DNA from 2 places in the Clostridium sp. AF34-13 genome. Region 1 is predicted to be linked to the other one. Evidence: riboswitches for the same ligand, from Rfam matches in the RefSeq annotation. Region 1 holds a riboswitch; the other holds the start of a gene.

The links. A riboswitch is a leader RNA that binds a small molecule or an ion and turns the genes downstream of it on or off. The one in region 1 is predicted to bind thiamine pyrophosphate.
Positions count from the first base shown of each region.
Region 2: linked by a shared signal. The riboswitch ahead of thiC (phosphomethylpyrimidine synthase ThiC) and the one ahead of thiD (bifunctional hydroxymethylpyrimidine kinase/phosphomethylpyrimidine kinase) in region 1 are both predicted to bind thiamine pyrophosphate.

Region 1 is NZ_QUEB01000014.1:9,472-21,951, forward strand. Features, by position in the region: gene DWZ63_RS11990 (cation-transporting P-type ATPase) at 1-698, shown strand, start outside; gene DWZ63_RS11995 (M50 family metallopeptidase) at 951-1,517, shown strand; gene DWZ63_RS12000 (adenine phosphoribosyltransferase) at 1,932-2,456, shown strand; gene DWZ63_RS12005 (NCS2 family permease) at 2,484-3,842, shown strand; gene DWZ63_RS12010 (LacI family DNA-binding transcriptional regulator) at 4,491-5,567, shown strand; gene DWZ63_RS12015 (YjfB family protein) at 5,767-5,958, opposite strand; TPP riboswitch at 6,127-6,237, shown strand; gene thiD (bifunctional hydroxymethylpyrimidine kinase/phosphomethylpyrimidine kinase) at 6,470-7,267, shown strand; gene cytX (putative hydroxymethylpyrimidine transporter CytX) at 7,457-8,629, shown strand; gene DWZ63_RS12030 (RHS repeat-associated core domain-containing protein) at 8,897-12,217, shown strand; gene DWZ63_RS12035 (hypothetical protein) at 12,230-12,480, shown strand, end outside.
Region 2 is NZ_QUEB01000013.1:58,170-70,649, reverse strand. Features, by position in the region: gene DWZ63_RS11745 (ASKHA domain-containing protein) at 1-719, shown strand, start outside; gene proC (pyrroline-5-carboxylate reductase) at 845-1,636, shown strand; gene DWZ63_RS11735 (M23 family metallopeptidase) at 1,702-2,376, shown strand; gene DWZ63_RS11730 (GTP pyrophosphokinase family protein) at 2,511-3,332, shown strand; gene DWZ63_RS11725 (hypothetical protein) at 3,336-3,899, shown strand; gene DWZ63_RS11720 (RluA family pseudouridine synthase) at 3,916-4,950, shown strand; gene DWZ63_RS11715 (Holliday junction resolvase RecU) at 4,982-5,518, shown strand; gene DWZ63_RS11710 (Hpt domain-containing protein) at 5,527-5,883, shown strand; gene nrdD (anaerobic ribonucleoside-triphosphate reductase) at 6,083-8,245, opposite strand; gene DWZ63_RS11700 (hypothetical protein) at 8,331-9,227, opposite strand; TPP riboswitch at 9,462-9,559, shown strand; gene thiC (phosphomethylpyrimidine synthase ThiC) at 9,852-11,159, shown strand; gene DWZ63_RS11690 (HAD family phosphatase) at 11,309-11,965, opposite strand; gene thiE (thiamine phosphate synthase) at 11,986-12,480, opposite strand, start outside.

The sequences.
Region 1 (12,480 bases):
TTATTCTTAATAACAGTCTTACTTCAATAAAAGACTGCGTACTTAACTCAAGAACAATGGCAAAATCAGTCGGCAAGTTCCTTATTTTCCAGCTTACGGTAAATATAAGTACACTTCTTATGAACATTCTTGCACCTATACTTGGCTGGACAGAGCCATTTTCAATCGTGCAGATATTGTGGATAAACCTCATAATGGATACGCTTGCAGCAATGGCATTTGGTGGTGAACCTATTCTTAACAGATATATGGACGAGAAGCCTGCAAAAAGAACTGACAATATCCTCACCGGGTATATCAAGTCAGCAATAGGAGTCAGTGCTATATTTATCACATTAGGTTCAATACTGATACTTGAAAATGTGGGCGGTATAACATCATTTGTAATGCCTGAAGGATGTAAAAATCCTGAACTTTACGAAAAGACATTTATGTTTGCCTTCTTTATCTATTCGATAATATTAAATAGTTTAAATACAAGATCTGAGAGATTTAATCTCTTTGAGCATATAAGCGAGAATAAAAATTTTGGGCTTGTAATGGGAGCAATATTTGTATTGCAAACAATTATCATTCAGATAGGCGGTCCGGTATTTGATACAACGATGCTTAGCGTAAAAGCACTTGTTGTGTCAATGTTGCTTGCTGTGCTTATTATCCCGGTAGATATGATAAGAAAGCTGATAGTACGAAAATAAATAACAGAATGAGTGAAAGAAGGGGTTGTGCTTGACTATTCCTACAATAATCTGCCTTGTTGGGGCGGAATTATGTGCTTTATCACTTATATTCAGACGCAGGAAATAGAGAGAAACAAGTGATGATGTTGAAATAAAGAAAATAGCTTAACAACTTGGCATATTTAGAAGTATGTGGGTGCGGTACCGGATGTGCCGCACCTCAAATTTTTGTCTAACAGATATTTAATTTATGATATACAGGAGAAATTTATGGATAATATATATGTAAACTATCTTTTGACAGCATTGATATTGACTTTTGCAATACCGGGTGCGGGAGTTGTCATAGAGCAGTTTGTAAAACTTCTTTATTCGGTGACAGCAGCCTTTCTTGGCGGCAGTTTCACCTATTTTATATTTAACAGACTGACTTTTATAGGAGTATTCCACCATGAACTGTCTCATGCCCTGCTTGCAACGGTTACGGGAGCGAAAGTTACCAAAATAGTATTCTTTCATCCTGACGGTGACAGGCTCGGATATGTCGAGTATGTGACAAGGGGAAATATAATAATGAGGTCAATTCAGCAGGCATTGGCTTCGATAGCACCGGTATTCTGCGGTGCATTGACAAGTGCGGGTATTTATTATTATCTTACTGTTTATGGTGCGGCATTAGCGGTATGGCAGACTGTACTTTTGTGGTATGTATTTATTTCAATCATATTACATATGACTATGAGCAGACAGGACTTTAAAGGACTGTATCGTGGCATACCGGTTGTGTACCTGATAGTATTTGTCATTGTATATATTTGTAAATTTACATTATTTTAATCTTAGTAACAGTTCAGCCATAAAAATATAATCGATAATATCTGAGATTGCTCATTGTATTGCTGATTATATTTTTACGGTAGAATAGCCTTTTATTTATTATATGAGGTAAACATAAGCTGCGTAGCAGTGACTGACAGTTTGCTGGCAGGTTTATGAATGTAATAAATGGAAGGCTGAACTGTTACCCTGATTTTATGGCTGAACTGTTACAAATATTGATAATATGGTGATTTTTTGCTATAATAAAAAAGATTGTGCATTGTTAAATGCAGTTACTGTTCCCTCATAAGAGAGGTGACATTATCTTATTTTAAGCATTTGCGAAATGCATATAATGTGTGCAATTAACACAACCTAAAATTAGTTTCGCAATTACTTATTAGCTTATTTTAAAAGGAGGATACAGATAAAATGAAGAAATTAGAGGACTATGTAAGATGTATTCCGGATTTTCCAAGCAAAGGCATAATGTTTCGTGATATTACATCAGTGATACAGGATCCGGACGGGCTTAAACTTGCTATTGATTCCATGATAGAGGCTGTCAGGGATGTTGATTTTGATGTTGTTGTCGGTACTGAATCAAGAGGATTTATTTTCGGTATGCCTATTGCATATGCACTCGGCAAAGGATTTGTTCCGTGCCGCAAAAAGGGCAAACTTCCATGTGAGACAGTTACGGCATCGTATGCCCTTGAATATGGAACGGCTGAGATTGAAATTCATAAGGATGCAATAAAGCCGGGACAGAAAGTTCTTCTTGTGGATGATCTTATCGCAACAGGCGGAACTATTGAAGCCTGTGCAGGGCTTGTCGAGGAACTCGGCGGTGAAGTAGTTAAGATTTTATTCCTGCTCGAACTTGCCGGTCTTAAAGGAAGAGAAAAACTTGCTAAGTATGATGTGACATCATTGATTACATATGAGGGAAAGTAGAATACAAAAAAGGAGACATAATTATTTATGTTAAATAAGTTATTTAAGTTAAAGGAAAATAATACAAATGTAAAGACCGAAGTTATAGCTGGTCTTACTACATTTATGGCTATGGCATATATACTTGCCGTAAACCCAAACATTTTGAGCGGCACGGGAATGAACCGTGATGCGGTACTTCTTGCGACAGCTATTGCATCGTTTATCGGCTGTATGGCTATGGCACTTCTTGCAAATTATCCATTTGCACTTGCACCGGGTATGGGACTTAATGCATATATGGCAGGAACAGTTTGTGCAAATATGGGATATTCATGGAAAGTAGCACTTCTTGCGGTATTTGTAGAAGGTCTTATATTTATCGTGCTCTCGCTTACAAATGTGCGTGAAGCTATATTTAATGCAATTCCGTCTTCACTTAAAAAAGGTGTAAGTGCAGGTATCGGTTTATTCATTGCATTTATCGGACTTCAGGGTGCAAAGATAGTAGTAGCTGATGATTCTACACTTCTTACTTATGTCAGATTTACAAAAAATTTCCATACTGTAGGAATTGGAGCATTACTTGCACTTGTCGGATTGTTTATAACAGTTATTCTCTATGCAAAAAATGTTAAAGGTTCTATTCTTATCGGAATATTAAGTACATGGATACTTGGAATGTTGTGCCAGCTTGTCGGAATTTATGTTCCGAATCCTGACACCGGATTTTATTCATTATATCCTACACTTAAGATGATAGATATTACAGCTATCGGAGATACATTTGGACAGTGCTTTAAAGCCGATTTTTCAAGCATCAGAATCCTTGATTTTATCGTTGTACTTTTTGCATTCCTCTTTGTAGATATTTTTGATACACTTGGAACACTTATCGGTGTATCAACAAAAGCAGGTATGCTCGATGAAAACGAAAAACTTCCAAGAATCAAGCCTGCACTTCTTGCCGATGCTATCGCAACATCAGTCGGAGCTGTTCTTGGAACATCAACAACTACAACATATGTTGAGTCATCAGCCGGTGTACTTGCAGGAGGACGCACCGGACTTTCGGCAGCAGTAACGGGTATTATGTTCCTGCTTGCGATAATCTTCGCACCTATATTTACTGCAATTCCTTCATTTGCTACTGCACCTGCACTTATCTTTGTAGGTTTCCTTATGATTTCATCAATCATAAGTGTAGATTTTACAGACCTTACAGAGTCAGTACCGGCATATCTTGCACTTCTTGCAATGCCGCTTATGTATAGCATTTCAGAGGGAATCGCACTCGGTGTTATATCATATGTAGTTATCAATGTATTTTGTGGAAAAGCAAAGAAAGTTAAACCTTTAATGTATATACTTGCGGTATTGTTTGTATGTAAGTATATATTCCTGTAGAAACAGGGAAAACGGTGCCGTTGTCAAATAGCATGATGCAAGGGTCAAAAGCAGATAGCAATGTATGTTTACATAAAAATTGCTATCTGTTGGCAGCGTGTCAGATAAAAAACGCAGTTTTGTGAATTGAGTTTCATAAAGCTGCGTTTTTTGTTTTGCCGAAAAAAAAGAACCGCTGGAGAAAGCGGTTCTAACAGTCAAGCTTTCGCTTAACTGTTTGGAGAAGGTATGAAAAAAATTTAAGCACTTATCAAATGATTTTGTTTCATTTGATGGGTTTATATTATCGTGGAAGTGTGAACTTGTAATGTTTTAAATGTGAAATATATGTTAATAAATGTGAACAAATAAAGTTAATTGGGGAGAGTTTGTGGAAACAGGATGAAAATACGGAAAACCCAGCAATTTTAACATTATCAGGCAGGCAGCAGAGAGGGGGCAGATATCTGATTAGCTATGTCAGGGGATTTTTTGGCTGAAATATTATATGTATATAATTATGAAATACCTGAATATCAGGGGATTGCAGTGTGTGAAAACGATTTCAAATATTATTGTTGTCCTAGGGAAAGAGTATGAATATAATGTAAGTGGGAAAAGACAAAAGTTGTTCATAGAGTACATCCTTAAGTAAGAAAGGAAAAAATCATGTCAATCAAGAAAATAGCAGAGAGAGCAGGTGTATCGGCTTCGACTGTTTCACGCGTGCTCAACAATCCAAATTATAAATGTTCATCTCCCAAGCTTCGTGACAAAATCTGGAAGATTGCGATAGAGCTTAATTACACCCCAAATACTGCTGCAAGAAATCTAAAGATGGGAGTTAAGGAGAAGGAAGAAAAAGTCTATTATGTCAGTGTTCTTATGACACGAATGGAAAAGGCAACGGCAGATCCGTTTTTTAATGAACTGCTGCGGGTGATAGAAAGTGAGATACATAAACAGGTTGCAATATTGACAAAGGTCTGGTATATGCCTGTTTTTTCAAATGATAAAAAATGCCGCCATGAGGATCTTAATCTGCTGGTAGATAAAATGTATGATGAGCTTGAGCAGAAATGTGACGGTCTTATAATCATTGGTAAATGTAATAAAGACGCATTGAAAAAACTCAATAACAAATTTAAAAATGTCGTTTCGGTAAACCGTAATTCAACAAATTATGAGGTTGATGAGGTTTTGTGTGACGGAAAGAAAGTTGCCATGATGGCAGTAGAATATCTTATATCACTAGGGCATACAAGTATAGGTTATGTTGGTGACTGCTACAATGAAGCGAGGTATCGTGGGTATCTTGAGGCATTGCACAGACATGACATCGACCCGGAGGCAGATTATATAGTACAGACCGGGCAGACAGAAGCGGAGGGGTTTGCGGCAATGCAGAAATTTATGCAGTCGGAGGACAGACCGACAGGAATATATTGTGCAAACGATATAACAGCTATCGGGATGTTAAAATTCCTTGAAACAAATAAAAACAGGTATTATATTCCATCTATAATAGCAAGTGATGATATAGAAGAAGCACAATATACAAGACCTATGCTTACAACAGTAAGACTTCCTAAAGAGGAGATGGGGAAGTTTGCATTATATCTTTTAGTTGACCGTATGCGTGGAGGACATAAAAGTGTTGTCAGGACAGAACTTGAGGGAAAACTTATGGTACGAAACAGTTGTGTAGGGACTGATGAGGGTGGATGGAGTGATTATTGTATTTAGATGTAAAATTAGGTGTTGACAGCTACTTTCTTATAAGATAGAAAATAATAGATATTCTAAAGGAGAAGTTGAACATTTTACTGATATTATAAGGTCAACAGCTCATTTAATAATAGAGTAAAAAAGAATAAAAAACTACCCCATCTGTATAATGAAAATATTCACAACATAGATGGGGGTTAATTTTTAGAAAACAGTTTTATATCGTAATATCAATATTTGCACCGAGTTCCGGATTGACAGACCTTTCCATAGCAGAACGATTCATCATGTCAATAAGACCGGCTCCGCTTTCTTTCATTGTATCTAGACTTTTTGCAAGAACTGCGGTTTCAACATTATTTATTACATCTGCCTGTGATATGCCCATAGAGAGTGCTGCAATATCCATAGAAATCCCTCCTTTTCATTTTGACCTATTGACCTATTGGTCTGTTTTCAGATTATAATTTTGAAAAATTTCTTTCTAAAATAATTATACCATAGTTTGATGAAGATTAACAGTTCAGCCATAAAAATACTGTAAACAACTTGCACTAATTATAAACTTAATGTATAATAGCCGATGCGGGGGAGCTTGTGCGTGAAACAGGCTGAGAGTAGATTGCGTATCTTAACCCTTATAACCTGATGGATAATGCCAGCGTAGGAAGTTGTCGGTATAGATTTGCAATGATTTATGTTGAGAATATGCATGGTAGTTATGTATATTCTTTTTTTGTGGCTTTTTATATGATGTAGCACGATTATAGGAAATTGCGAAACTGATATTCTGCGATAGCAGTTAATAGTGTTACGAGCAGGTAGTGGAACGGATTGTCAATATCCGTTTGACTCAGGCAGATTGGTGATAGTTTCGCAGATACCGAGAGTACATAAATAAAAAAAGGAGGACATAAATTTTGAAAACAGCATTAACAATAGCAGGAAGTGATTCAAGCGGTGGAGCAGGAATTCAGGCTGATATAAAAACAATGATAAGCAACGGAGTATATGCGATGAGTGCGATAACTGCACTTACGGCACAGAATACTACGGGTGTGACTGCTATCATGGATGTGACACCTGAATTTTTAGGAGAGCAGATTGACGAGATATTCACGGACATTTACCCTGATGCGGTAAAGATAGGAATGGTATCGGCAAGCGGACTTATAGAAAAAATCGCAGATAAACTCATAGAGTATAAGGCAAAAAATATAGTTGTTGACCCCGTTATGGTTGCGACAAGCGGTGCAAAACTCATAACTGATGATGCGATAAGTACATTAAAGAAAAAACTGCTTCCGATAGCAACAGTTCTCACACCAAACATACCTGAGGGTGAAGTTTTATCAGGAATGAAGATTGAGAATGAAAATGACATGGTAGAAGCGGCAAAGTTTATAAGTGAAAAATTTGACTGTGCAGTGCTTATGAAAGGCGGTCATCAGATAAATGATGCAAATGACCTATTATATAGAAATGGTGATTACAAGTGGTTTACGGGAAAGAGGATAGACAATCCTAATACTCATGGAACCGGATGTACTTTGTCAAGTGCCATAGCATCAAATCTTGCAAAAGGATATGACCTTGATAAGGCGGTACTCAGGGCAAAGGATTATATATCAGGAGCACTTGCGGCAATGCTTGATCTTGGAAAGGGAAGCGGACCTATGAACCACGCATTTGCGTGTGACAATGAATTTATGAAATAAGGGTCAAAATTGCGTAGCAATGGAGCAATCCGTTATATTTGAAAGACTTTATACTATATTAAATGTCATAAGCTCCTTGTTTATGATATGTAAAGTTGCAAAAACAAAATATAGTTTATTGGGAGTTTCACAAATATTTATATAAGATAACAAGAAAAGAAATAATAAGAAGTAAGAAAGAGGAATTAAATGGAAAACAAGGGAAGAACATCATTATTTGAAAACGGGCTTATATGGTTTGGAGCCGGACTTTCGATAGCCGAGATACTTACGGGAACATCGTTTGCATCGCTCGGTTTTGGTAAAGGAATACTTGCTATCATAATCGGTCATATTATAGGTTGCCTTATGCTTTTTTGTGCAGGAATCATAGGTGGAAAAGAAAGAAAAAGTGCAATGGATACTGTTACTATGAGTTTTGGTGCGGATGGAAGCAAATTTTTTGCATTTTTAAATGTGCTCCAGCTTGTGGGATGGACTTCTATTATGATCTATGATGGAGCACTTGCAGCAAATGGAATATTTAATACAGGAAACTGGGTGTGGTGTCTTGTAATCGGTGCTCTTATTATTCTCTGGGTTGTGATTGGAATAACAAATCTTGGAAAAATAAATACTGTTGCAATGGCTGCATTATTTATTCTTACTATAATAATGTGTAAGGTTATATTCTTTAGCGATACATCAGGAGTAAAAGTATCAGGCGACAGCATGAGCTTTGGAGCAGCAGTAGAGCTTGCGGTAGCTATGCCGTTGTCATGGCTTCCACTTATAAGTGATTATACAAGAGAAGCAAAAGAGCCTGTAAAGGCAACACTTGTAAGCACGATAGTTTATGGAATCGTAAGCTGCTGGATGTATATTATAGGAATGGGTGCAGCTATATTTACGGGAGAAAGTGATGTTGCACAGATAATGGTAAAAGCAGGACTTGGAATTGTTGGTCTTTTGATTGTTGTATTTTCAACAGTGACAACAACATTCCTTGATGCATATTCAGCCGGAATATCAAGTGAAACTATTTTATCAAAATTAAACGGAAAATATGTGACAATAGCAGTAACCGTAATCGGAACAGTTGCAGCAATATTATTCCCTATGGATGATATAACAGACTTCATGTACCTTATCGGTTCGGTGTTCGCACCAATGATAGCTATACAGATAGCAGATTACTTTATCTTAAAAGCAGATAAGAGCAGTAAGAAAGTTGATATGATAAATGCAATCATCTGGGTTATCGGATTTATACTCTACCGTTATCTTATGACTGTAGATATACCTGTCGGAAATACATTGCCTGATATGGCTGTTACTATTGTGATAGCAGTGGTTGCAGGAAAGATTTTCGGAGAAAAATAAATATAAAGATTTAGCAGACTAGTGTAATGTATCATTGATACATTGCACTAGTCTGTTTGACTTAGAAAACAGAAGAAAAGAATTGTATTGTCAGAAATGAATATAAATATTTGATGATAAAAATATTTGACAGGGCAAAACAATGATGATATTATGGAAAAGTAGTAAATATTTGTATAAAAGTAACAAAAGATAGGGGTGATAAAAAGCAATAATAAAAACAATATACAAATAGCAGACGATAGTAAAGTATAGTGGAGGGAAAATATGAAGAAATATGAAAAAATTTTAGCAAATATTTTAAGTTTAACAATTATAATTTGTGGAATAGTCGGTAATTATTCAGCTAGTAAGGTTAATGCAGAAATAAAAGATGAATATTATAAAGAAAGTATAATGACTGGAGATTTAAGTATAAATGGGAAGAAGATAAAGAATGAAAATCAAAATCAAAATATTTCTAAATTATCAGATGGTATAGTATATCAGTATGAAAATTCAGATGAAAGAGAATTGGAATTTTCTGAAAATAGTGAGGGTGAAAAATTTAAATTTACAGGAAATATTTATTCTAAAAATAATTATGACATGAGGGCGGCAGATACAAACTTTTCAGGGAATCTTATGACAGAAAAAGATATTAAGATAGATGGACAGAAGCTGATAATGGATAATGCCATATTATATTCAAAAAATGGAAATATAATTATAAATGGAAATTCTTATATTTCTAGTGGTATAATATATGCACCCAATGGAAATGTTGAAATTAATTGTCAGCAATTTACATGTCAGGGGGTGATTATTTCAAAAGCAGTTAAAATTAATGCATCTATATTGGAAATAGAGAAAGATAATACAGCTATAAATAAATTAAAAAATCTTGAGCAATACAAACTTCCAAAGTATAAGAATATTACTATGTTTTATGATAATAATACAGGAAAAATCGGAATAGAGGACATTGAATATCAGAAAATCAACTTATTTACAAGATTTGATGATGAAAGCTTTAAAAAGGTAAGTGGATACAAGAATGGTATGGAATTTAAATTTCGTGAAGGAAGTAAATATTTTGAGGCATATGCAGAATACACTGATAAATTTGGACAAAAATATTTAAGTCAGGTTGAAACATTTCAATCTGATAAAGAGGGAGGTTATAGTCCGGTACAAAGAGATGAGAATAAAGATGGTATTCAAGATGCATATGATGATATTGTAATGGATAGTGGGGATGTAAATGAAACGATTGAATTATCTTTAGATGAAAAAACATATAACAAAATAAATAAATACGATAGTATTATTCAAAAAAAAGTTGAAAACAATGTTGTAAAATATATTTATCACTTAAAAAGAGGTGATGATATAGAGAAATATTATGATTCAAATGGAAATAAGGTAATAAAGATAAATAACATATTATATCTAAGAAAAGTGGTAGAGATGTCTGGAAATACATATTCGTTATATATTTATAATAAAGATGGAGATTTATATGCAAAATGTGCCTATGATGGAAAAAATCAAATTTATAATGAATATAATTATGGAAAAAAAGGATTGAAGACAGTCAAACATAATGGTGTTGAATATAAATACGGATATACGGATGGTGAAGTGACAAAGCTGTCAATAAATGATAAAATGATATATGAACGAAAATCTGTATCAACAAATAATACAAGTATAACGATGGCAAACGGTTATGATTATAATTTAATAACAGATGAAATTGGAAATGTGACAGATTATGTAGAAAATGGAACAAAGAAATATAGCTGGAAATATGATGCAGATGATCATTATAAGTTGACAAGATGTTACGATAATGTCAATAATGTTATTTATAATTATAAGTATAATGATGAAGATGAGATTATAGCTGAGCAACTCAGTGACGGATTTAGCATACAAAAAGATATTAATGGATATGAATGGGATAAAAAAATAAAGTATAATGGAGAAATATTAGAGGAAAAATATAGGACAGATTTAGATACCTATATTTATAGTGTAGGAGATTTAGAATCTTATCAAAATAAAAGTGAAAAAAATATATCATTTAAAGGTAGTACAATTTTAAAAAAGCAATATTTTTCGCAAAATGATTCAGAAAAGATAATTAATGAATTTGGTAAAAAAATATGCTACAAATATAATGAATATGGTTTATTATATGAAATAACAGAAAATGGATCTGTTAAAGAAAATTATGAATATAATAATTTGATGGAGCTTGTAAGAGAAGATAATAAAGATGCAGGGAAAACATATATTTATGAATATGATGGTGGTGGAAATATTGTTGCTGTAAAGTCATTTAATTATAGTTATGGAATTCCTGCAAATGAATTAAACAAATATGAAAGTCAGGAAAACTATTTCTATAATGATAAATTTAAGGATCAATTAATTAGGGTTCGTGGGAAAGATATAACCTATGATGATGTTGGAAATCCTATAAGATATATGAATAAATATAGTATGAAATGGAGTTTTGGAAATAAATTATCTGAGATTGATAATGAATCAGGTAAAAAGATTGCAGAATATAAATATGACATGAATGGTCGTCGTGTTTGTAAAAATACAGGTGATAGTATTACAAAATACTATTATGATGAAGACAAGCTGATATTACAAAAAAATGATAAAGAGGCGATATGGTTTAATTATGATGTTTATGGAATACCGATAGGATTTAAATATAATGGTGTTCAGTATATTTATAATACAGATGAGCAGGGAAGTATAACAGGAATATATAATACCGCCGGGAAAAAAATAGTTGAATATATATATAATGGCTGGGGAGAGATAGTAAATCAGTCAGGTGATAAAGAGATTGCCCAAATTAATCCATTGAGATATAGAGGATATTATTATGATGAGGAAAGTGGTTTTTATTATTTGAATAACAGATATTATGCTTCATCAATAAAGCGTATGATAAATATGGATAGATATACAGACACAGGTTTTGGAATGTTTTCACATAATATGTATGCATATTGCGAAAATACACCGGTAAATGCAAGTAATTATAGTGGTAATGTACCGACATGGGTGACAAAACACTCTAAATCACCTAGTGGTAAGAATTATTACTGGAAGTATATTACAAACAATAGTGATATTAATTGTTATGCATATGCAGTTGATTTGAGTAAAAGGAAAGATCCAGGAGAAGCGTGTGGATATAAATTTAGTTATAATTTTACAGAGTCATATATTAGAGATTTAGTTATAAAAGATTTAAATAATAGAAAATATGAATGTAGAAAAATATCTCCATCAGATGTACGAACGGTTACAAGTGATTGGAAGTTGATTGCAATTAGAACTGGAAAAAGTAATAAGCAGGGAATCGGAAATAAATTATATCAAGATTATCATGTCATGAGAAGAAGGTATAAAGATGGAGCATTTTGGGGTCATAAACCAGGAACTGCTTCAGCAGTACTTATATACAATGGAGATCCTATTAAAGCAAAAACTTGGAATGGAGATGAATATGATGGTGGATGGGGAGATACTACTTATAGATATACAAGTTCAATATGTTTAGTTGCATACCGTTGATAGGGGGAGTATATGAAAAAGCGAAAAATAATAAATATTATTGGAATAATTTTAATAGTGGCAATATTTTATTTGGCAGGAATATTTTTCCCAAATAAAGCGAGGATTGGATATTATAAACATATTGATGATAAAGGGAAATTTTATAAGGATGCTGACAGGAATATTGAAAAAAGAGTTTATATATATGAAGATGATAAAAAAGAGCATATGCCATTTTTGAATATGTATTGTGATGATGTTTTGGTATATGACTGGTCGAC
Region 2 (12,480 bases), on a different contig from region 1:
TAACTTCGACAGCGGCCGGTCCGGCATTTGAGGGGAAAGGCATCCATTCAGGTATGCGTGCAGCACCGGGAGCAATAAATTCAGTGAAGATAAGCAGGGTAAACGGAAATATCATACTTGGTATGCTTGATGATGGAAAAGTAGAAAATCCGAGAGGACTATGTGGTTCGGGGCTCATAGACGCAATTTCAGAGCTTATGAAAGCAAGACTTCTTAAAAAAGACGGATATTTGTTGACAAGAGAGGAAGCCTTAAGGCAGAATGTTAATATAAATCTTTGTGAACATTTAAAAAGTGATGATAAGGATGGAAACTGTTTCATATTATCAAAAGAAAATAATATAGTCATAACACAGAAAGACATACGAAATGTCCAGCTTGCTAAGGGTGCGATACAGGCAGGCTGCGAGATACTGCTTGAAAAGGCAGGTATCGGGTTAAATGATATAAACAGCATAAAGATAGCAGGCGTGTTCGGAAAATATATCCATGTATCGCAGGCAATGAACTTCGGACTTTTTCCAAAATATCCTGAAAAGCTTGAGAATGTTGGAAATGCGGCAGGAGATGGAGCAGCAATGGCACTGTTTGAGGATGGATTTATTGATGAGATGGAAAAACAGGTTAAAAAAGTTCATCATGTTGAGCTTGCCGGTGAAAAAGAATTTCAGAAAAAATTTATGAATGCAATGGAATTAAAAGAGTGGTATTATAATTAGTGAAACAAATATTACTAAGAAAGATAGTGGGGCAAAAGCTATTTTGTCCTTGTATCGCATGAATTATAAAATAGATAAAGAAAGGCAGCATATTGCAAAAGTGCTGTGGGAAATGGAGGGCAAACATGAGATTAGGATTTATTGGTGCAGGAAACATGGCACAGGCTATGATAGGAGGAATACTTGCAAAGGAAATTGTAAAAAAAGAGGATATTATTGCGTCAGCCGCTACACAAAAGACTATCGATAAAGTTGCCAAAGAATTTGGAATAAATGTAACACTTGATAATAGAGAGGTTGCAAAAGCGGATATAGTATTTCTTGCCGTAAAACCGTTTTATTATGAGGAAGTCATAGACGGGATAAAAGATGTTGTAGATGAAAAACAGCTTATAATAAGCGTTGCGGCAGGAAAAAGTGTTGAATGGGTTGAAAACGCATTTGGCGGAAAGAAAAAAATAGTCAGGATAATGCCTAATACTCCGGCACTTGTCGGAGAAGCGGTGACGGCTATATGCCCAAATGCGAACATAACAGATGATGAGAAACAGGAAATAGTAGAACTTATAGCTTCATTCGGGCTTGCCCAGATAGTGAGTGAAAAGATAATGGATGCGGTTATTGCCGTAAGCGGAAGTTCACCGGCATATGTATTTATGTTTATCGAAGCAATGGCAGATGCGGCGGTAGCAGAAGGGATGCCAAGAGTACAGGCATATCAGTTTGCGGCACAGTCTGTACTTGGCAGTGCGAAGATGGTACTCGAGACAGGAAAGCATCCCGGAGAGCTTAAGGATATGGTATGTTCACCGTCAGGGACGACGATAGAAGCAGTAAAAGTTTTGGAAGAAAAAGGTTTTAGAAGCAGCATTATCGAAGCAATGAGTGCCTGTGCCGACAAGTCTAGAAATATGTGATTGCGTCATAGATATAAAGTTTGAGCATATGATTTATCTATAGGTATGTCAGGAGACGGACTTCAGTGGATAAATTAAAAAATAGAAATATCAGGTTCAGATATAAAAAAGAAATTTTTGCGGTAGTTTTATGTATCATATTGTGCGTAAGTCTGCATTATATATGCACATGGGAATGTGTAATGAAAACAGAGTGCAGATTTATGGCACAATTTGAGAATAATAAGAGCAGAAAAGTGGCAGCTGACATTATAAAGGAATGTAGTGTTTTTCCAGCGGCAAAGAATGAGAATGTCAATAGAGAAGATAAAGTGAATTGTTATTATGAAAACGGATATGGTGACGGCAGAAGCTTTGGCGGAAAAAGAAAACACGAAGGCATAGATATAATGTCCTCAGTAGACAAAAAATGTTTGTTTAAGATAAGGTCTGTTTCAGATGGGACCGTAGAGAAAAAGGGCTGGCTTAAACTTGGAGGTTACAGGCTGGGAATAAGAAGTGACAGTGGGATATATTATTATTATGCACATCTTGCTTCGTATGCAGATAACATAAAATGCGGGGACAGGGTGAAAGCCGGTCAATTTATAGGATATATGGGAAATACAGGATATGGAGATGAGGGGACAAGTGGAAAATTTCCGGTGCATCTTCATTTTGGAATATATATAAAGGATGGAATAGGAGAAAGCAGCATAAATCCGTTTTATCTGTTAAAAAAACTAGAGAAATGCCGGTGATAATAGTGTGAAAAGTCATATACAAAATATTATTCACACATGGGATTTTTATCTGTGCACACTGGATATAAATCTTATTTGTGAAATATATTTCACATTATGCACAAAAAATGTGTGCAGAAATGGAGATTAAGATGGAAATACAGCTTTGGAAAGAAATATTAGAGCCATATGGTCAGGCAGTGGATGAGCTTGTGGTAAAGTTTAATCATATAAAGAGAGAATATCAGAATGGAAGGATGTATTCACCGATAGAGTCGGTTTCAGGACGAGTAAAAAGCATATCGAGTATTATGGAAAAAGCTCAGAGAAAGAATGTTAAGATAGAAGAAATCGAGGAGAAGATAGAGGATATAGCGGGAATCAGGATAATATGCCAGTTTGTCGAAGATATAAATACAGTTGTAAAAATAATAAAAAAGCGTGGTGACCTTGAGGTCAAACAGGAAAAGGATTATATCACAAACAGTAAACCGAGCGGTTACAGGAGTTATCATGTTATCGCATATTATACGGTTCAGACTATATACGGTCCTAAAAAGCTTGAAGTGGAAATTCAGATAAGAACGCTTGCGATGAATTTCTGGTCTACAATAGAACATTCACTCCAATACAAATATAAAGAACATATGCCACAGGAATTAAGGAAAAGACTTTTAAGCGCGGCAAATGCAGTTGAGGTTCTTGATAATGAGATGGCTTCTGTTCGTGAGGAGATAATGGATGCACAAAATCACAACAGACAGAAAGCAAATATTATAGCGGACATAGTCAGAAGTATAGAAGAACTTTATTATGTCGCAAATAAGAGAGAAGTCGAAAAAATTCAGGATGAATTTTATAAGATATATAAACAAAATGACATGACAATGTTGAAGCGTTTCAACAAGCAGCTTGATATAATAGCAGAGACATACAGGGCACAGAGCCTTGAAATTTTAGGGAAAGGATATTAAAAGATGAAGATTTCAAGAGGTGAACTTGGATATTTAGAGTACAAAAAAAAGAAAGCGGTTTTGGGAACGGTGGCAATGGCAGTTATCGGTCTTGCTATATTTATAATAGGATTGTTTTTAAATAAAATGTCAAATAAAAACATATTTACGGTCGTTGCTGTACTTTTTGCACTTCCGGCTGCAAAATTTCTTGTAGCTTATATAGTTGCATTTCCGTATCACACTGTCGGAAAAGAGAGATTTGATAAGATAAAAGCTCATGTTACAGAGGGGATGACACTATACACAGACCTTGTCATAACATCATCCGAAAAGGTTATGAGTCTTGACTTTGTGGTTGTTGGAAATAAGCAGGTAATAGGTATTACAAGTGACAAAAAAGTTGATATTTCCTATATAAGAAAATATCTCACGGACGGTGTTGCAAACTGGGGCGATGATTACAAAGTCAAGATAGTTGAGAGCGAGAAATTGTTCATAAATGAGCTTGATAATGTCAAGAGTGTTGATGTGGATGAGGAACAGGAAGATAATGTGAAGTCTTATATTGTTTCACTTATTGTGTAAAAGAGAGGAAAGAAATATGAGAGAGATTAGCATCACTTCGGTTGATGAGGGACAAAGACTTGATAAGTATCTTGCAAAGTTTATGCCGGAGGCTCCTAAAAGTTTTTTTTACAAGATGATGCGAAAGAAGAATATTGTGTTAAACGGGAAGAAAGCGGCAGGTATGGAGAAACTTGCAGCAGGTGATGTTGTGAAACTTTTTCTTGCGGATGATACGATTGATAAATTCAGGGGCATTGCCGGTGCAGAAAAACAGTATATATCAAAGGCTGATACTACATCAAAGAAGCAGAGAGTTAAGCTTGATATTATCTTTGAGGATGAGGATATTCTTGTTGTAAATAAGCCTGTTGATATGCTGTCACAGAAAGCAGATAAGAATGATATTTCACTTGTAGAGCACATCACATGGTATCTTGAAAGTCAGAAAGACAATGAAGATAAGGCATTTCAGGGTTTTAAGCCTGGAATTTGCAATCGCCTTGACAGAAATACGAGCGGTCTTATCGTTGCGGGAAAATCAATAAAAGGTCTTCAGAGCATGAACGAACTTTTCAGGGAGAGAAAACTTAAAAAGTATTATCTCTGTATCGTAAAAGGAAAAATTACCAAGTTTAAGCGTATTGACGGTTATCTCACAAAAAATGAAAATCACAATACGGTTACTATCTCAGATAAAATGTCAGAGGGGGCACACCGCATTATAACAGAGTATGAGCCTCTAGGACAAGGTATGTTTCAGGATGGATATTACACATTGCTTAAAGTTCATCTTGTGACCGGAAAGTCGCATCAGATACGAGCACATTTAAAGAGCATAGGTCATCCTATTATTGGAGACTCAAAATATGGCTACAAGGATGTTTACAAGATTTTTAGAAAAGAGTTTGGACTTAGACACCAGCTTTTGCACGCATGGAGACTAAAACTTGGAAATGATGAAAAAGTACCTAAAAAATACAGGGATAAGGTTTTTGAAGCGGCACTGCCTGATGAATTTTTGAATATTCTTAAAGGTATCGGGATAGACAACAGGGATTTTTGCAAGTAAAAAGGTAAGGTATTTAAGAAAGGAAATATAAATGGGATCGTGGAATTCGAGAGGACTCAGAGGTTCTATGCTGGAGGAGGCGGTAAATTTCACAAATGAAAAGTACAGTCAGGAAAATCTTGCACTTGTGCAGAAAATACCGACTCCGATAACACCGATAGAGATAGACAAGCAGAGCCGCCATATCACACTTGCATATTTTGAGCAGAAAAGTACAGTCGATTATATAGGTGCTGTTCAGGGCATACCGGTGTGTTTTGATGCGAAAGAGTGCAGGACAAAAACATTTCCGCTTCAAAATATACATAGTCATCAGATGGAATTTATGGCTAAGTTTGAAAAGCAGGATGGAGTTGCTTTTTTTCTTGTTATGTTTACAGGTGAGAACAGGTGCTTTTATGTGCCGTATCGTGATATGAAAGTATTTTGGGACAGAGCAGGGAATGGTGGCAGAAAGAGTTTTAAAATGGAAGAACTTAGAGAAGAATATGAGATAGAGATTACAAATCAGGTGTATATTCATTATCTCACACAGATAAATATGGATCTTGCAAAGAGGGAGGAATAGTATTAAAAATGAGTAAAGATATGAAAGAGGGACTGATTTCTCAGGGAGTAGATTATAATACGGCACTTGAGAGATTTATGGGAAAAGATGATTTGTATGAGAGATTTCTTGTAAAATTTCTTGACGATGAAAATTTCAGTAAACTTGGAGAAAATATTAAGGCGGGAAATGTTGGGGAGGCATTTAAATGTGCTCATACCTTAAAAGGCTTGTCAGGAAACTTAGGATTTGACAATTTATTGGAGGAAGATGTCCGGATTGTTGAGATTTTAAGAAGTGGTTCTTTGGACGGTGTTGAAGAATTATATGAGATACTTAGAGAAAAGTATCAAAAATTATGTGATACGATAAAAAAGTGTGAGTAGGATTTTGAAAATATCATATAATCAATATTAGATACACTGTTATAAATTAAATATATTATATATAAAAGCTGTATATCATTAGAAATATATGATATACAGCTTTTTGAGCCTATCAGGAAAATAGTAAAACAAGCCTGCGAATATATGCTTGGTATTTACGGAGGCAGAATTGTTTTGTTTATTATGACTTCATATCTGTTTAAAGATGAAGTACACGCTCTTTTATCTCCTGTGTTCTGCCCTGATTCCAGAATTGGGTGCCGATATATCCACAGGTTCGTCTTGCGACATTCATCTTATTCTGGTCGGTATTGCCGCAATTAGGGCATTGCCATATAAGTTTGCCGCTTTCATCTTCGACAATTTCTATCTGACCATTATAACCACAGCACTGGCAGTAATCACTTTTAGTGTTAAGTTCGGCATACATAATATTGTCGTAAATATATTTGACTACTTCAAGTACGGCATCAATGTTGTTTTCAAGGTTTGGAACTTCAACATAGCTTACTGCTCCACCCGGAGAGAGTTTTTGGAACCGGGCTTCAAATTTTAATTTATCAAAAGCGTTTATAGGTTCGGTTACATGAACATGGTAGCTGTTTGTGATATAATTTTTGTCAGTGACACCCTCAATTATGCCAAATCTTTTTTGTAAACATTTGGCAAATTTATATGTTGTCGATTCAAGCGGAGTTCCGTATATACTGAAATCAATATTTTCCTCAGCTTTCCATTTAGTGCAATAATCATTAAGTTTCTGCATGACTTCGAGTGCAAAAGGGGTTGCATCGGGCGAAGTGTGCGATTTTCCGGTCATATAGCGTACGCACTCGCAAAGTCCGGCATAGCCAAGCGATATTGTTGAATAGCCATTATATAAAAGTTTGTCTATTTTTTCGCCCTTTTTAAGTCTTGCTAAGGCACCGTTTTGCCAAAGGATAGGTGCAACATCTGATAGTGTGCCTTTGAGTCTGTTGTGGCGGTACATAAGTGCTTTCTTGCAAAGTTTCATGCGTTTATCAAATATCTGCCAGAATTTATCCATATCTTTTTCTGATGAACAGGCTATATCTACAAGATTTACGGTAACGACACCCTGATTGAACCTGCCGTAAAATTTAGGTTTACCATTCTCGTCATGATAGACCGTAAGGAAAGAGCGGCAGCCCATACACGGATAACAGTTGCCGTCTTTAAGGTCAAGCATGACTTTTTCAGAGATATAGTCGGGAACCATTCTTTTTGCGGTACATTTTGCGGCAAGTTTTGTCAGATACCAGTATTTTGAGCCCTCTGTGATATTATCTTCTTCAAGCACATAGAGAAGTTTTGGAAAAGCGGGTGTGATGTAGATGCCTTTTTCGTTTTTCACACCGAGGATACGCTGGTTCAATATCTCCTCTATGACCATTGCAAGGTCTGTCTTTGTTCTCTCGTCTTTTGCTTCATTGAGATACATAAATATAGTAACAAAAGGAGCCTGTCCATTTGTAGTCATAAGCGTGATAACCTGGTATTGTATCATCTGTACGCCACGCTTTATCTCGTCTTTAACTCTTATCTCGACAACTTTTTCAACCTGTTCATGAGTATAATTTATTCCTGCGGTCTCAAATTCAGCAGTTACCTGTTTAAAATATTTTTTGCGGCTCACATCGACAAACGGAGCGAGATGTGCAAGTGAAAAACTCTGACCGCCATACTGTGAACTTGCTATTTGTGCGATACTCTGTGTTGCAATATTGCACGCAGTGGCAAAACTTTTTGGTGTGTCTATCATAGTCTCGCTTATGACAGTGCCGTTCTGGAGCATATCCTCAAGGTTTACAAGGCAGCAGTTGTGCATATGCTGTGCAAAATAATCTGAGTCGTGAAAGTGGATTATTCCCTGTTCGTGTGCTCTGACAATATCCTCAGGAAGTAAAAATCTTTTAGTTATATCCTTGCTTACTTCACCAGCCATATAGTCACGCTGGACGCTGTTTACAGTAGGGTTTTTGTTGGAATTTTCCTGCATGACTTCCTCATTGTCACATTCGATAAGACTTAAGATCTGTTTGTCAGTTGAATTTGATTTTCTTACAAGTGCCCTGTTGTAGCGGTAGGTTATATACTTTCTGGCAAGGGCAAATGCACGCTTGTTCATTATCTGGTCTTCGACAAGATCCTGTATCTCTTCAACATTTAAGGCACGGTGCATTTCTTCGCATATACTTTCAACATTTGATGCTATTTCAGCTATCTGTTCTTCTGAAAGGCGTTCCATAGTCGGAACTTCTGTATTTGCTTTGCTTATTGCGGCGATTATCTTATCTGCATCAAACTCGTTTTCTGAACCGCTTCTTTTAATGATCTTCATAATATTCCTGCTTTCTTTAATGGATTTCATGTGCTCTGAATGTTACATGATGTAATACATATACCGGTGAAAATCAAACCGGCAGTCAGTCTTTATTATTTTTTTTGACTTTTGTATTTATATATCCAATCATCTCCTTTACTGATATTGATGATTTATTTTTAGGAATAAATCGCATAGTTGGGAATGCATCCACAATACGCCTGTTTCCCATGAAAAAGTGTTTGTTTTTTAACAGAGAACGGCTTTTTTCACGATAATCACTTAATTTTTCTTCAATAAGGCGTAGCTTAGGTTCTTCAATAACAGTTTCTTTTAAGGATGCAAGTTTTTCACGGATATTTTCTATTTTTTCACTTAGACCGATTTTTGCCAAGAGGTCATCTTTCAATGAGTTAAGCTGTAATTCCTGAAACTGCTGTTCAAGTTCCTGTCTGAATGTATAAAGTGTTTCCAACTGTTTTCTGAAATTAACAGTTTCAATAATTGTGTATGTCAGATCGGCAAGTGAAATCAAGATAAGAACTGCAAGTATTTTTAGCCCTGTTGCCTCGGGTATAAGACCGATAAGCCATATTGCAAACGGTTCAAGGACATCAAACAAAAATAAAGTCAGAAATCCCCAGAACATAGAGGGGATAATGGCAATCCTGCCGTTTAAATTGTAAGGGGCTTTTGAGTAATCCCACCATTTAGCATGAAAAAGTTTTTCAAGCACATAAGATGTGATGTATTCTATAACAGTAGCAATAAGCATACCGAGAGCGTAAAGCAGTGACGGGTGACTGGAAACAGGTCGTAAAAGTACATAAACAAGAGTAGCACCCGTACCGTATAAAGGAAGCATCGGACCGACGAGAAAGCCTCTGTTGACAGGCTTTCCGGTTCTTATCGAAACAAAAGTGCTCTCATAAACCCAGCCTAAAATGCTAAAAACATAGAAATTCATCAGAATAAAGTAAATGGAAAGCCCCAGTATCATAAATAACCTCCAAATATATTTTAGAAAAATACAATTTAAGACAGATTTTTCCTTAAAATCTTAATAAAAAGTTTTAATATAATGGTAGCTTTTTTGTGGGTGATAGTCAATACTTGACATTTGGTGATAAAGGTGTTATCGGGCAGGAAATTTCGTAGTAACAGTTCAGCCTTTCATTTTCGTATGTTAAAATGTAAAAAATATCTTGACATTAGTATTGAAAGTAAATATAATCAAATACATCTGGGGAGCTTAATGCTGAGAGGGATTTTATCCGACCCATATGACCTGATACAGTTAGTACTGTCGTAGGCAGATATTGTTTATGTGGATTACGGTTTGAAATTTTTAATATTTATATATAGATAGTTATAAATATTAAAGATTTAAAACTTCTGTTTAAATGGTTCACATATGTTTTAAATATTTTGCATGGTCACTCCGGAGACTGGTGTATTACATCAGTTATCCGGAGTTTTTTATGTATAGGGAAATGCTCATAACATAGCGTGATGCCAACAAGAATTGTTTCACAATTCTTGTTGCAAAACGCTGGTTTTGCCATGTTTTAGGTCAACAGAAAAATAATTACGCACAAAAGATGTGTGCAGAAATGAGGTAAAAATGGAATACGCTACACAGATGGATGCCGCTAGAAAAGGTATTTACACAAAGGAACTTCTTGCAGTTGCTGAGGATGAAAAGATTGATAAGGATGAGCTTATAAAGCTTGTTGCAAAGGGACAGGTTATTATTCCTGCCAATAAAAACCACAAGTGTTTAAAGCCGAGTGGAATAGGAACAAAACTTAGAACAAAGATAAATGTCAATCTCGGAACATCGAGAGACTGGACTGATCTTGACATGGAGATGGAAAAAGTTAAGAGTGCCGTTGATATGGGTGCAGAAGCTATTATGGATTTAAGTTCATGCGGCGATACACAGGTATTCAGACGCAAACTCACAAGTGAATGTCCTGCCGTTATCGGAACTGTTCCGATTTATGATGCCGTTGTTTATTATAAGAAAGCACTTAAGGATATTACTGCAAAAGAGTGGATTGATGTTGTAAGAATGCACGCTGAGGACGGTGTTGACTTTATGACTATTCATTGTGGAATAAACAAAGAGACAGCAAGAAAATTTAAGAGAAATAAAAGACTCATGAATATAGTTTCAAGAGGTGGCTCTATCATTTATGCATGGATGGAGATGACAGGAAATGAAAATCCGTTCTATGAGTATTATGATGAGGTACTCGATATATGCAGGCAGTATGATGTTACAATGAGTCTTGGTGATGCCTGCCGTCCGGGATGTCTTAAGGATGCCACTGATGCGGCACAGATAGAGGAACTTATAGCACTTTCTGAGCTTACAAACAGAGCATGGGAAAAAGATGTTCAGGTAATGATAGAGGGACCGGGACATATGCCGCTTAACCAGATTAAGGCAAATATGGAAGTACAGCAGGCAATGTGCAAGGGAGCACCATTCTATGTACTTGGACCGCTTGTTACTGATATAGCACCGGGATATGATCATATAACAGCAGCGATAGGTGGAGCGATAGCAGCTACATATGGGGCATCATTCTTATGCTATGTAACACCTGCTGAGCATCTTAGACTTCCTGATGTAAATGATGTAAAAGAGGGAATAATCGCATCAAAGATAGCGGCCCATGCTGCCGATATAGCAAAAGGAGTTCCGGGAGCAAGAGACTGGGATGACAATATGGGACAGGCAAGAAAAGAACTTGACTGGGAAAAGACATTTGAGTATTCGATAGACCCTGAAAAAGCAAGAAATTATCGTGCATCAGCAAAGCCTGAAAAGGAAGATACCTGCTCAATGTGCGGAAACTTCTGTGCAGTAAAGAACATGAATAAGATTCTTGACGGAGAAATTGTTTCTATATTTGATGAATGATTTTTTGGGATTGTGAAACTTAATCTAAGTTGTAATGATTATGAGGATATAACAGTTGTTATATCCTCATAATTTTATATGAGCAAGTAATGAAACAAATTGCGAATATCTGCTTTACTAAGATTACAAAAGTTTCGCTATTATATTATTTACATTTTTGTTATATTTTTATGCATATCAGGTGTTATAAATATCTCATCTGCTGTTTTTAAAATTTCGTCCCATTCATTTCTGGCGAAGTCATCATATATTGCGACTGTTTTGCAGCCTGCGGCTTTTGCCGAGCGTATTGAATATAGTGCATCTTCATATACGATTGCATCTTCGGGTTTAAAGCCTAGAGAAGCAGCTACATTTATAAAAGTTTCAGGAACAGTCTTATCTGTCTCAAAATCCTGACATGAAAAAAGTTTATCAAAATATTCCAGGATGTTAAGCCGTTTAAAGGCAGCCACGGCACATTGTACAGGTGATGCCGATAAAAGGATAATTGTCTCACCGGTTTCATGAAGTTTTTTCAAAAGTTCTGCCATATCCGGTTTTGCCGGTATTTCATTTTTATATTTATTAAAAGAAAAATCATAAATATCTTTGATTATATCGTCTATCGTTTTATCAAGTCCGAGTTCTATAAAATATTTTGCGGCATTTTCAAGTGTGTATGCCTCTATAAGTTTATTTACATCATCGTCATGTGGAATATCATATGAGTCAAGATAATCCGATGCTATGGTAGACCACATTGGCATTGAGTCGAGTATCGTACCGTCCATATCAAAAATATGCAGCTTATGAGTTGTGTTCATTGCTACCTCCGAAAATTTTTTTATTTAACTACATCTTTCATAATTGAAACAAGTTCTCTAGTGGCTTCGCCAGGGTCATCTGCTCCAAAAAGTGCGGAGATTACGGCAACTCCGTCAATATTGGTTCCCTTAAGTTTTCTGACATTCGAGTGGTCGATACCACCGATTGCGACAACTGGAATGGAAATGCTGCTGCATATTTCCCTAAGTGTGCTAAGTTCAAGTGGTTTGGTGTCTTTTTTTGTGCTTGTGTTAAAGACCGCTCCTGCACCGATATAGTCAGCACCGAGTTTTTCTGCTTTCTTTGCAAGTTCAACACTTGGTGCCGTCATACCTATTATCTTGTCATCACCGAGAAGTTTTCTTGCTTCAATATAATCCATATCTTTCTGACCGATATGCACACCGTCAACACCTGACTCGATAACGGCATAAATGTCATCGTCTATTACAACGGGAACATTATATTTTTTTGCAATCTCTTTAATAAGGACAGCCTCTTTTACAAGTTCATC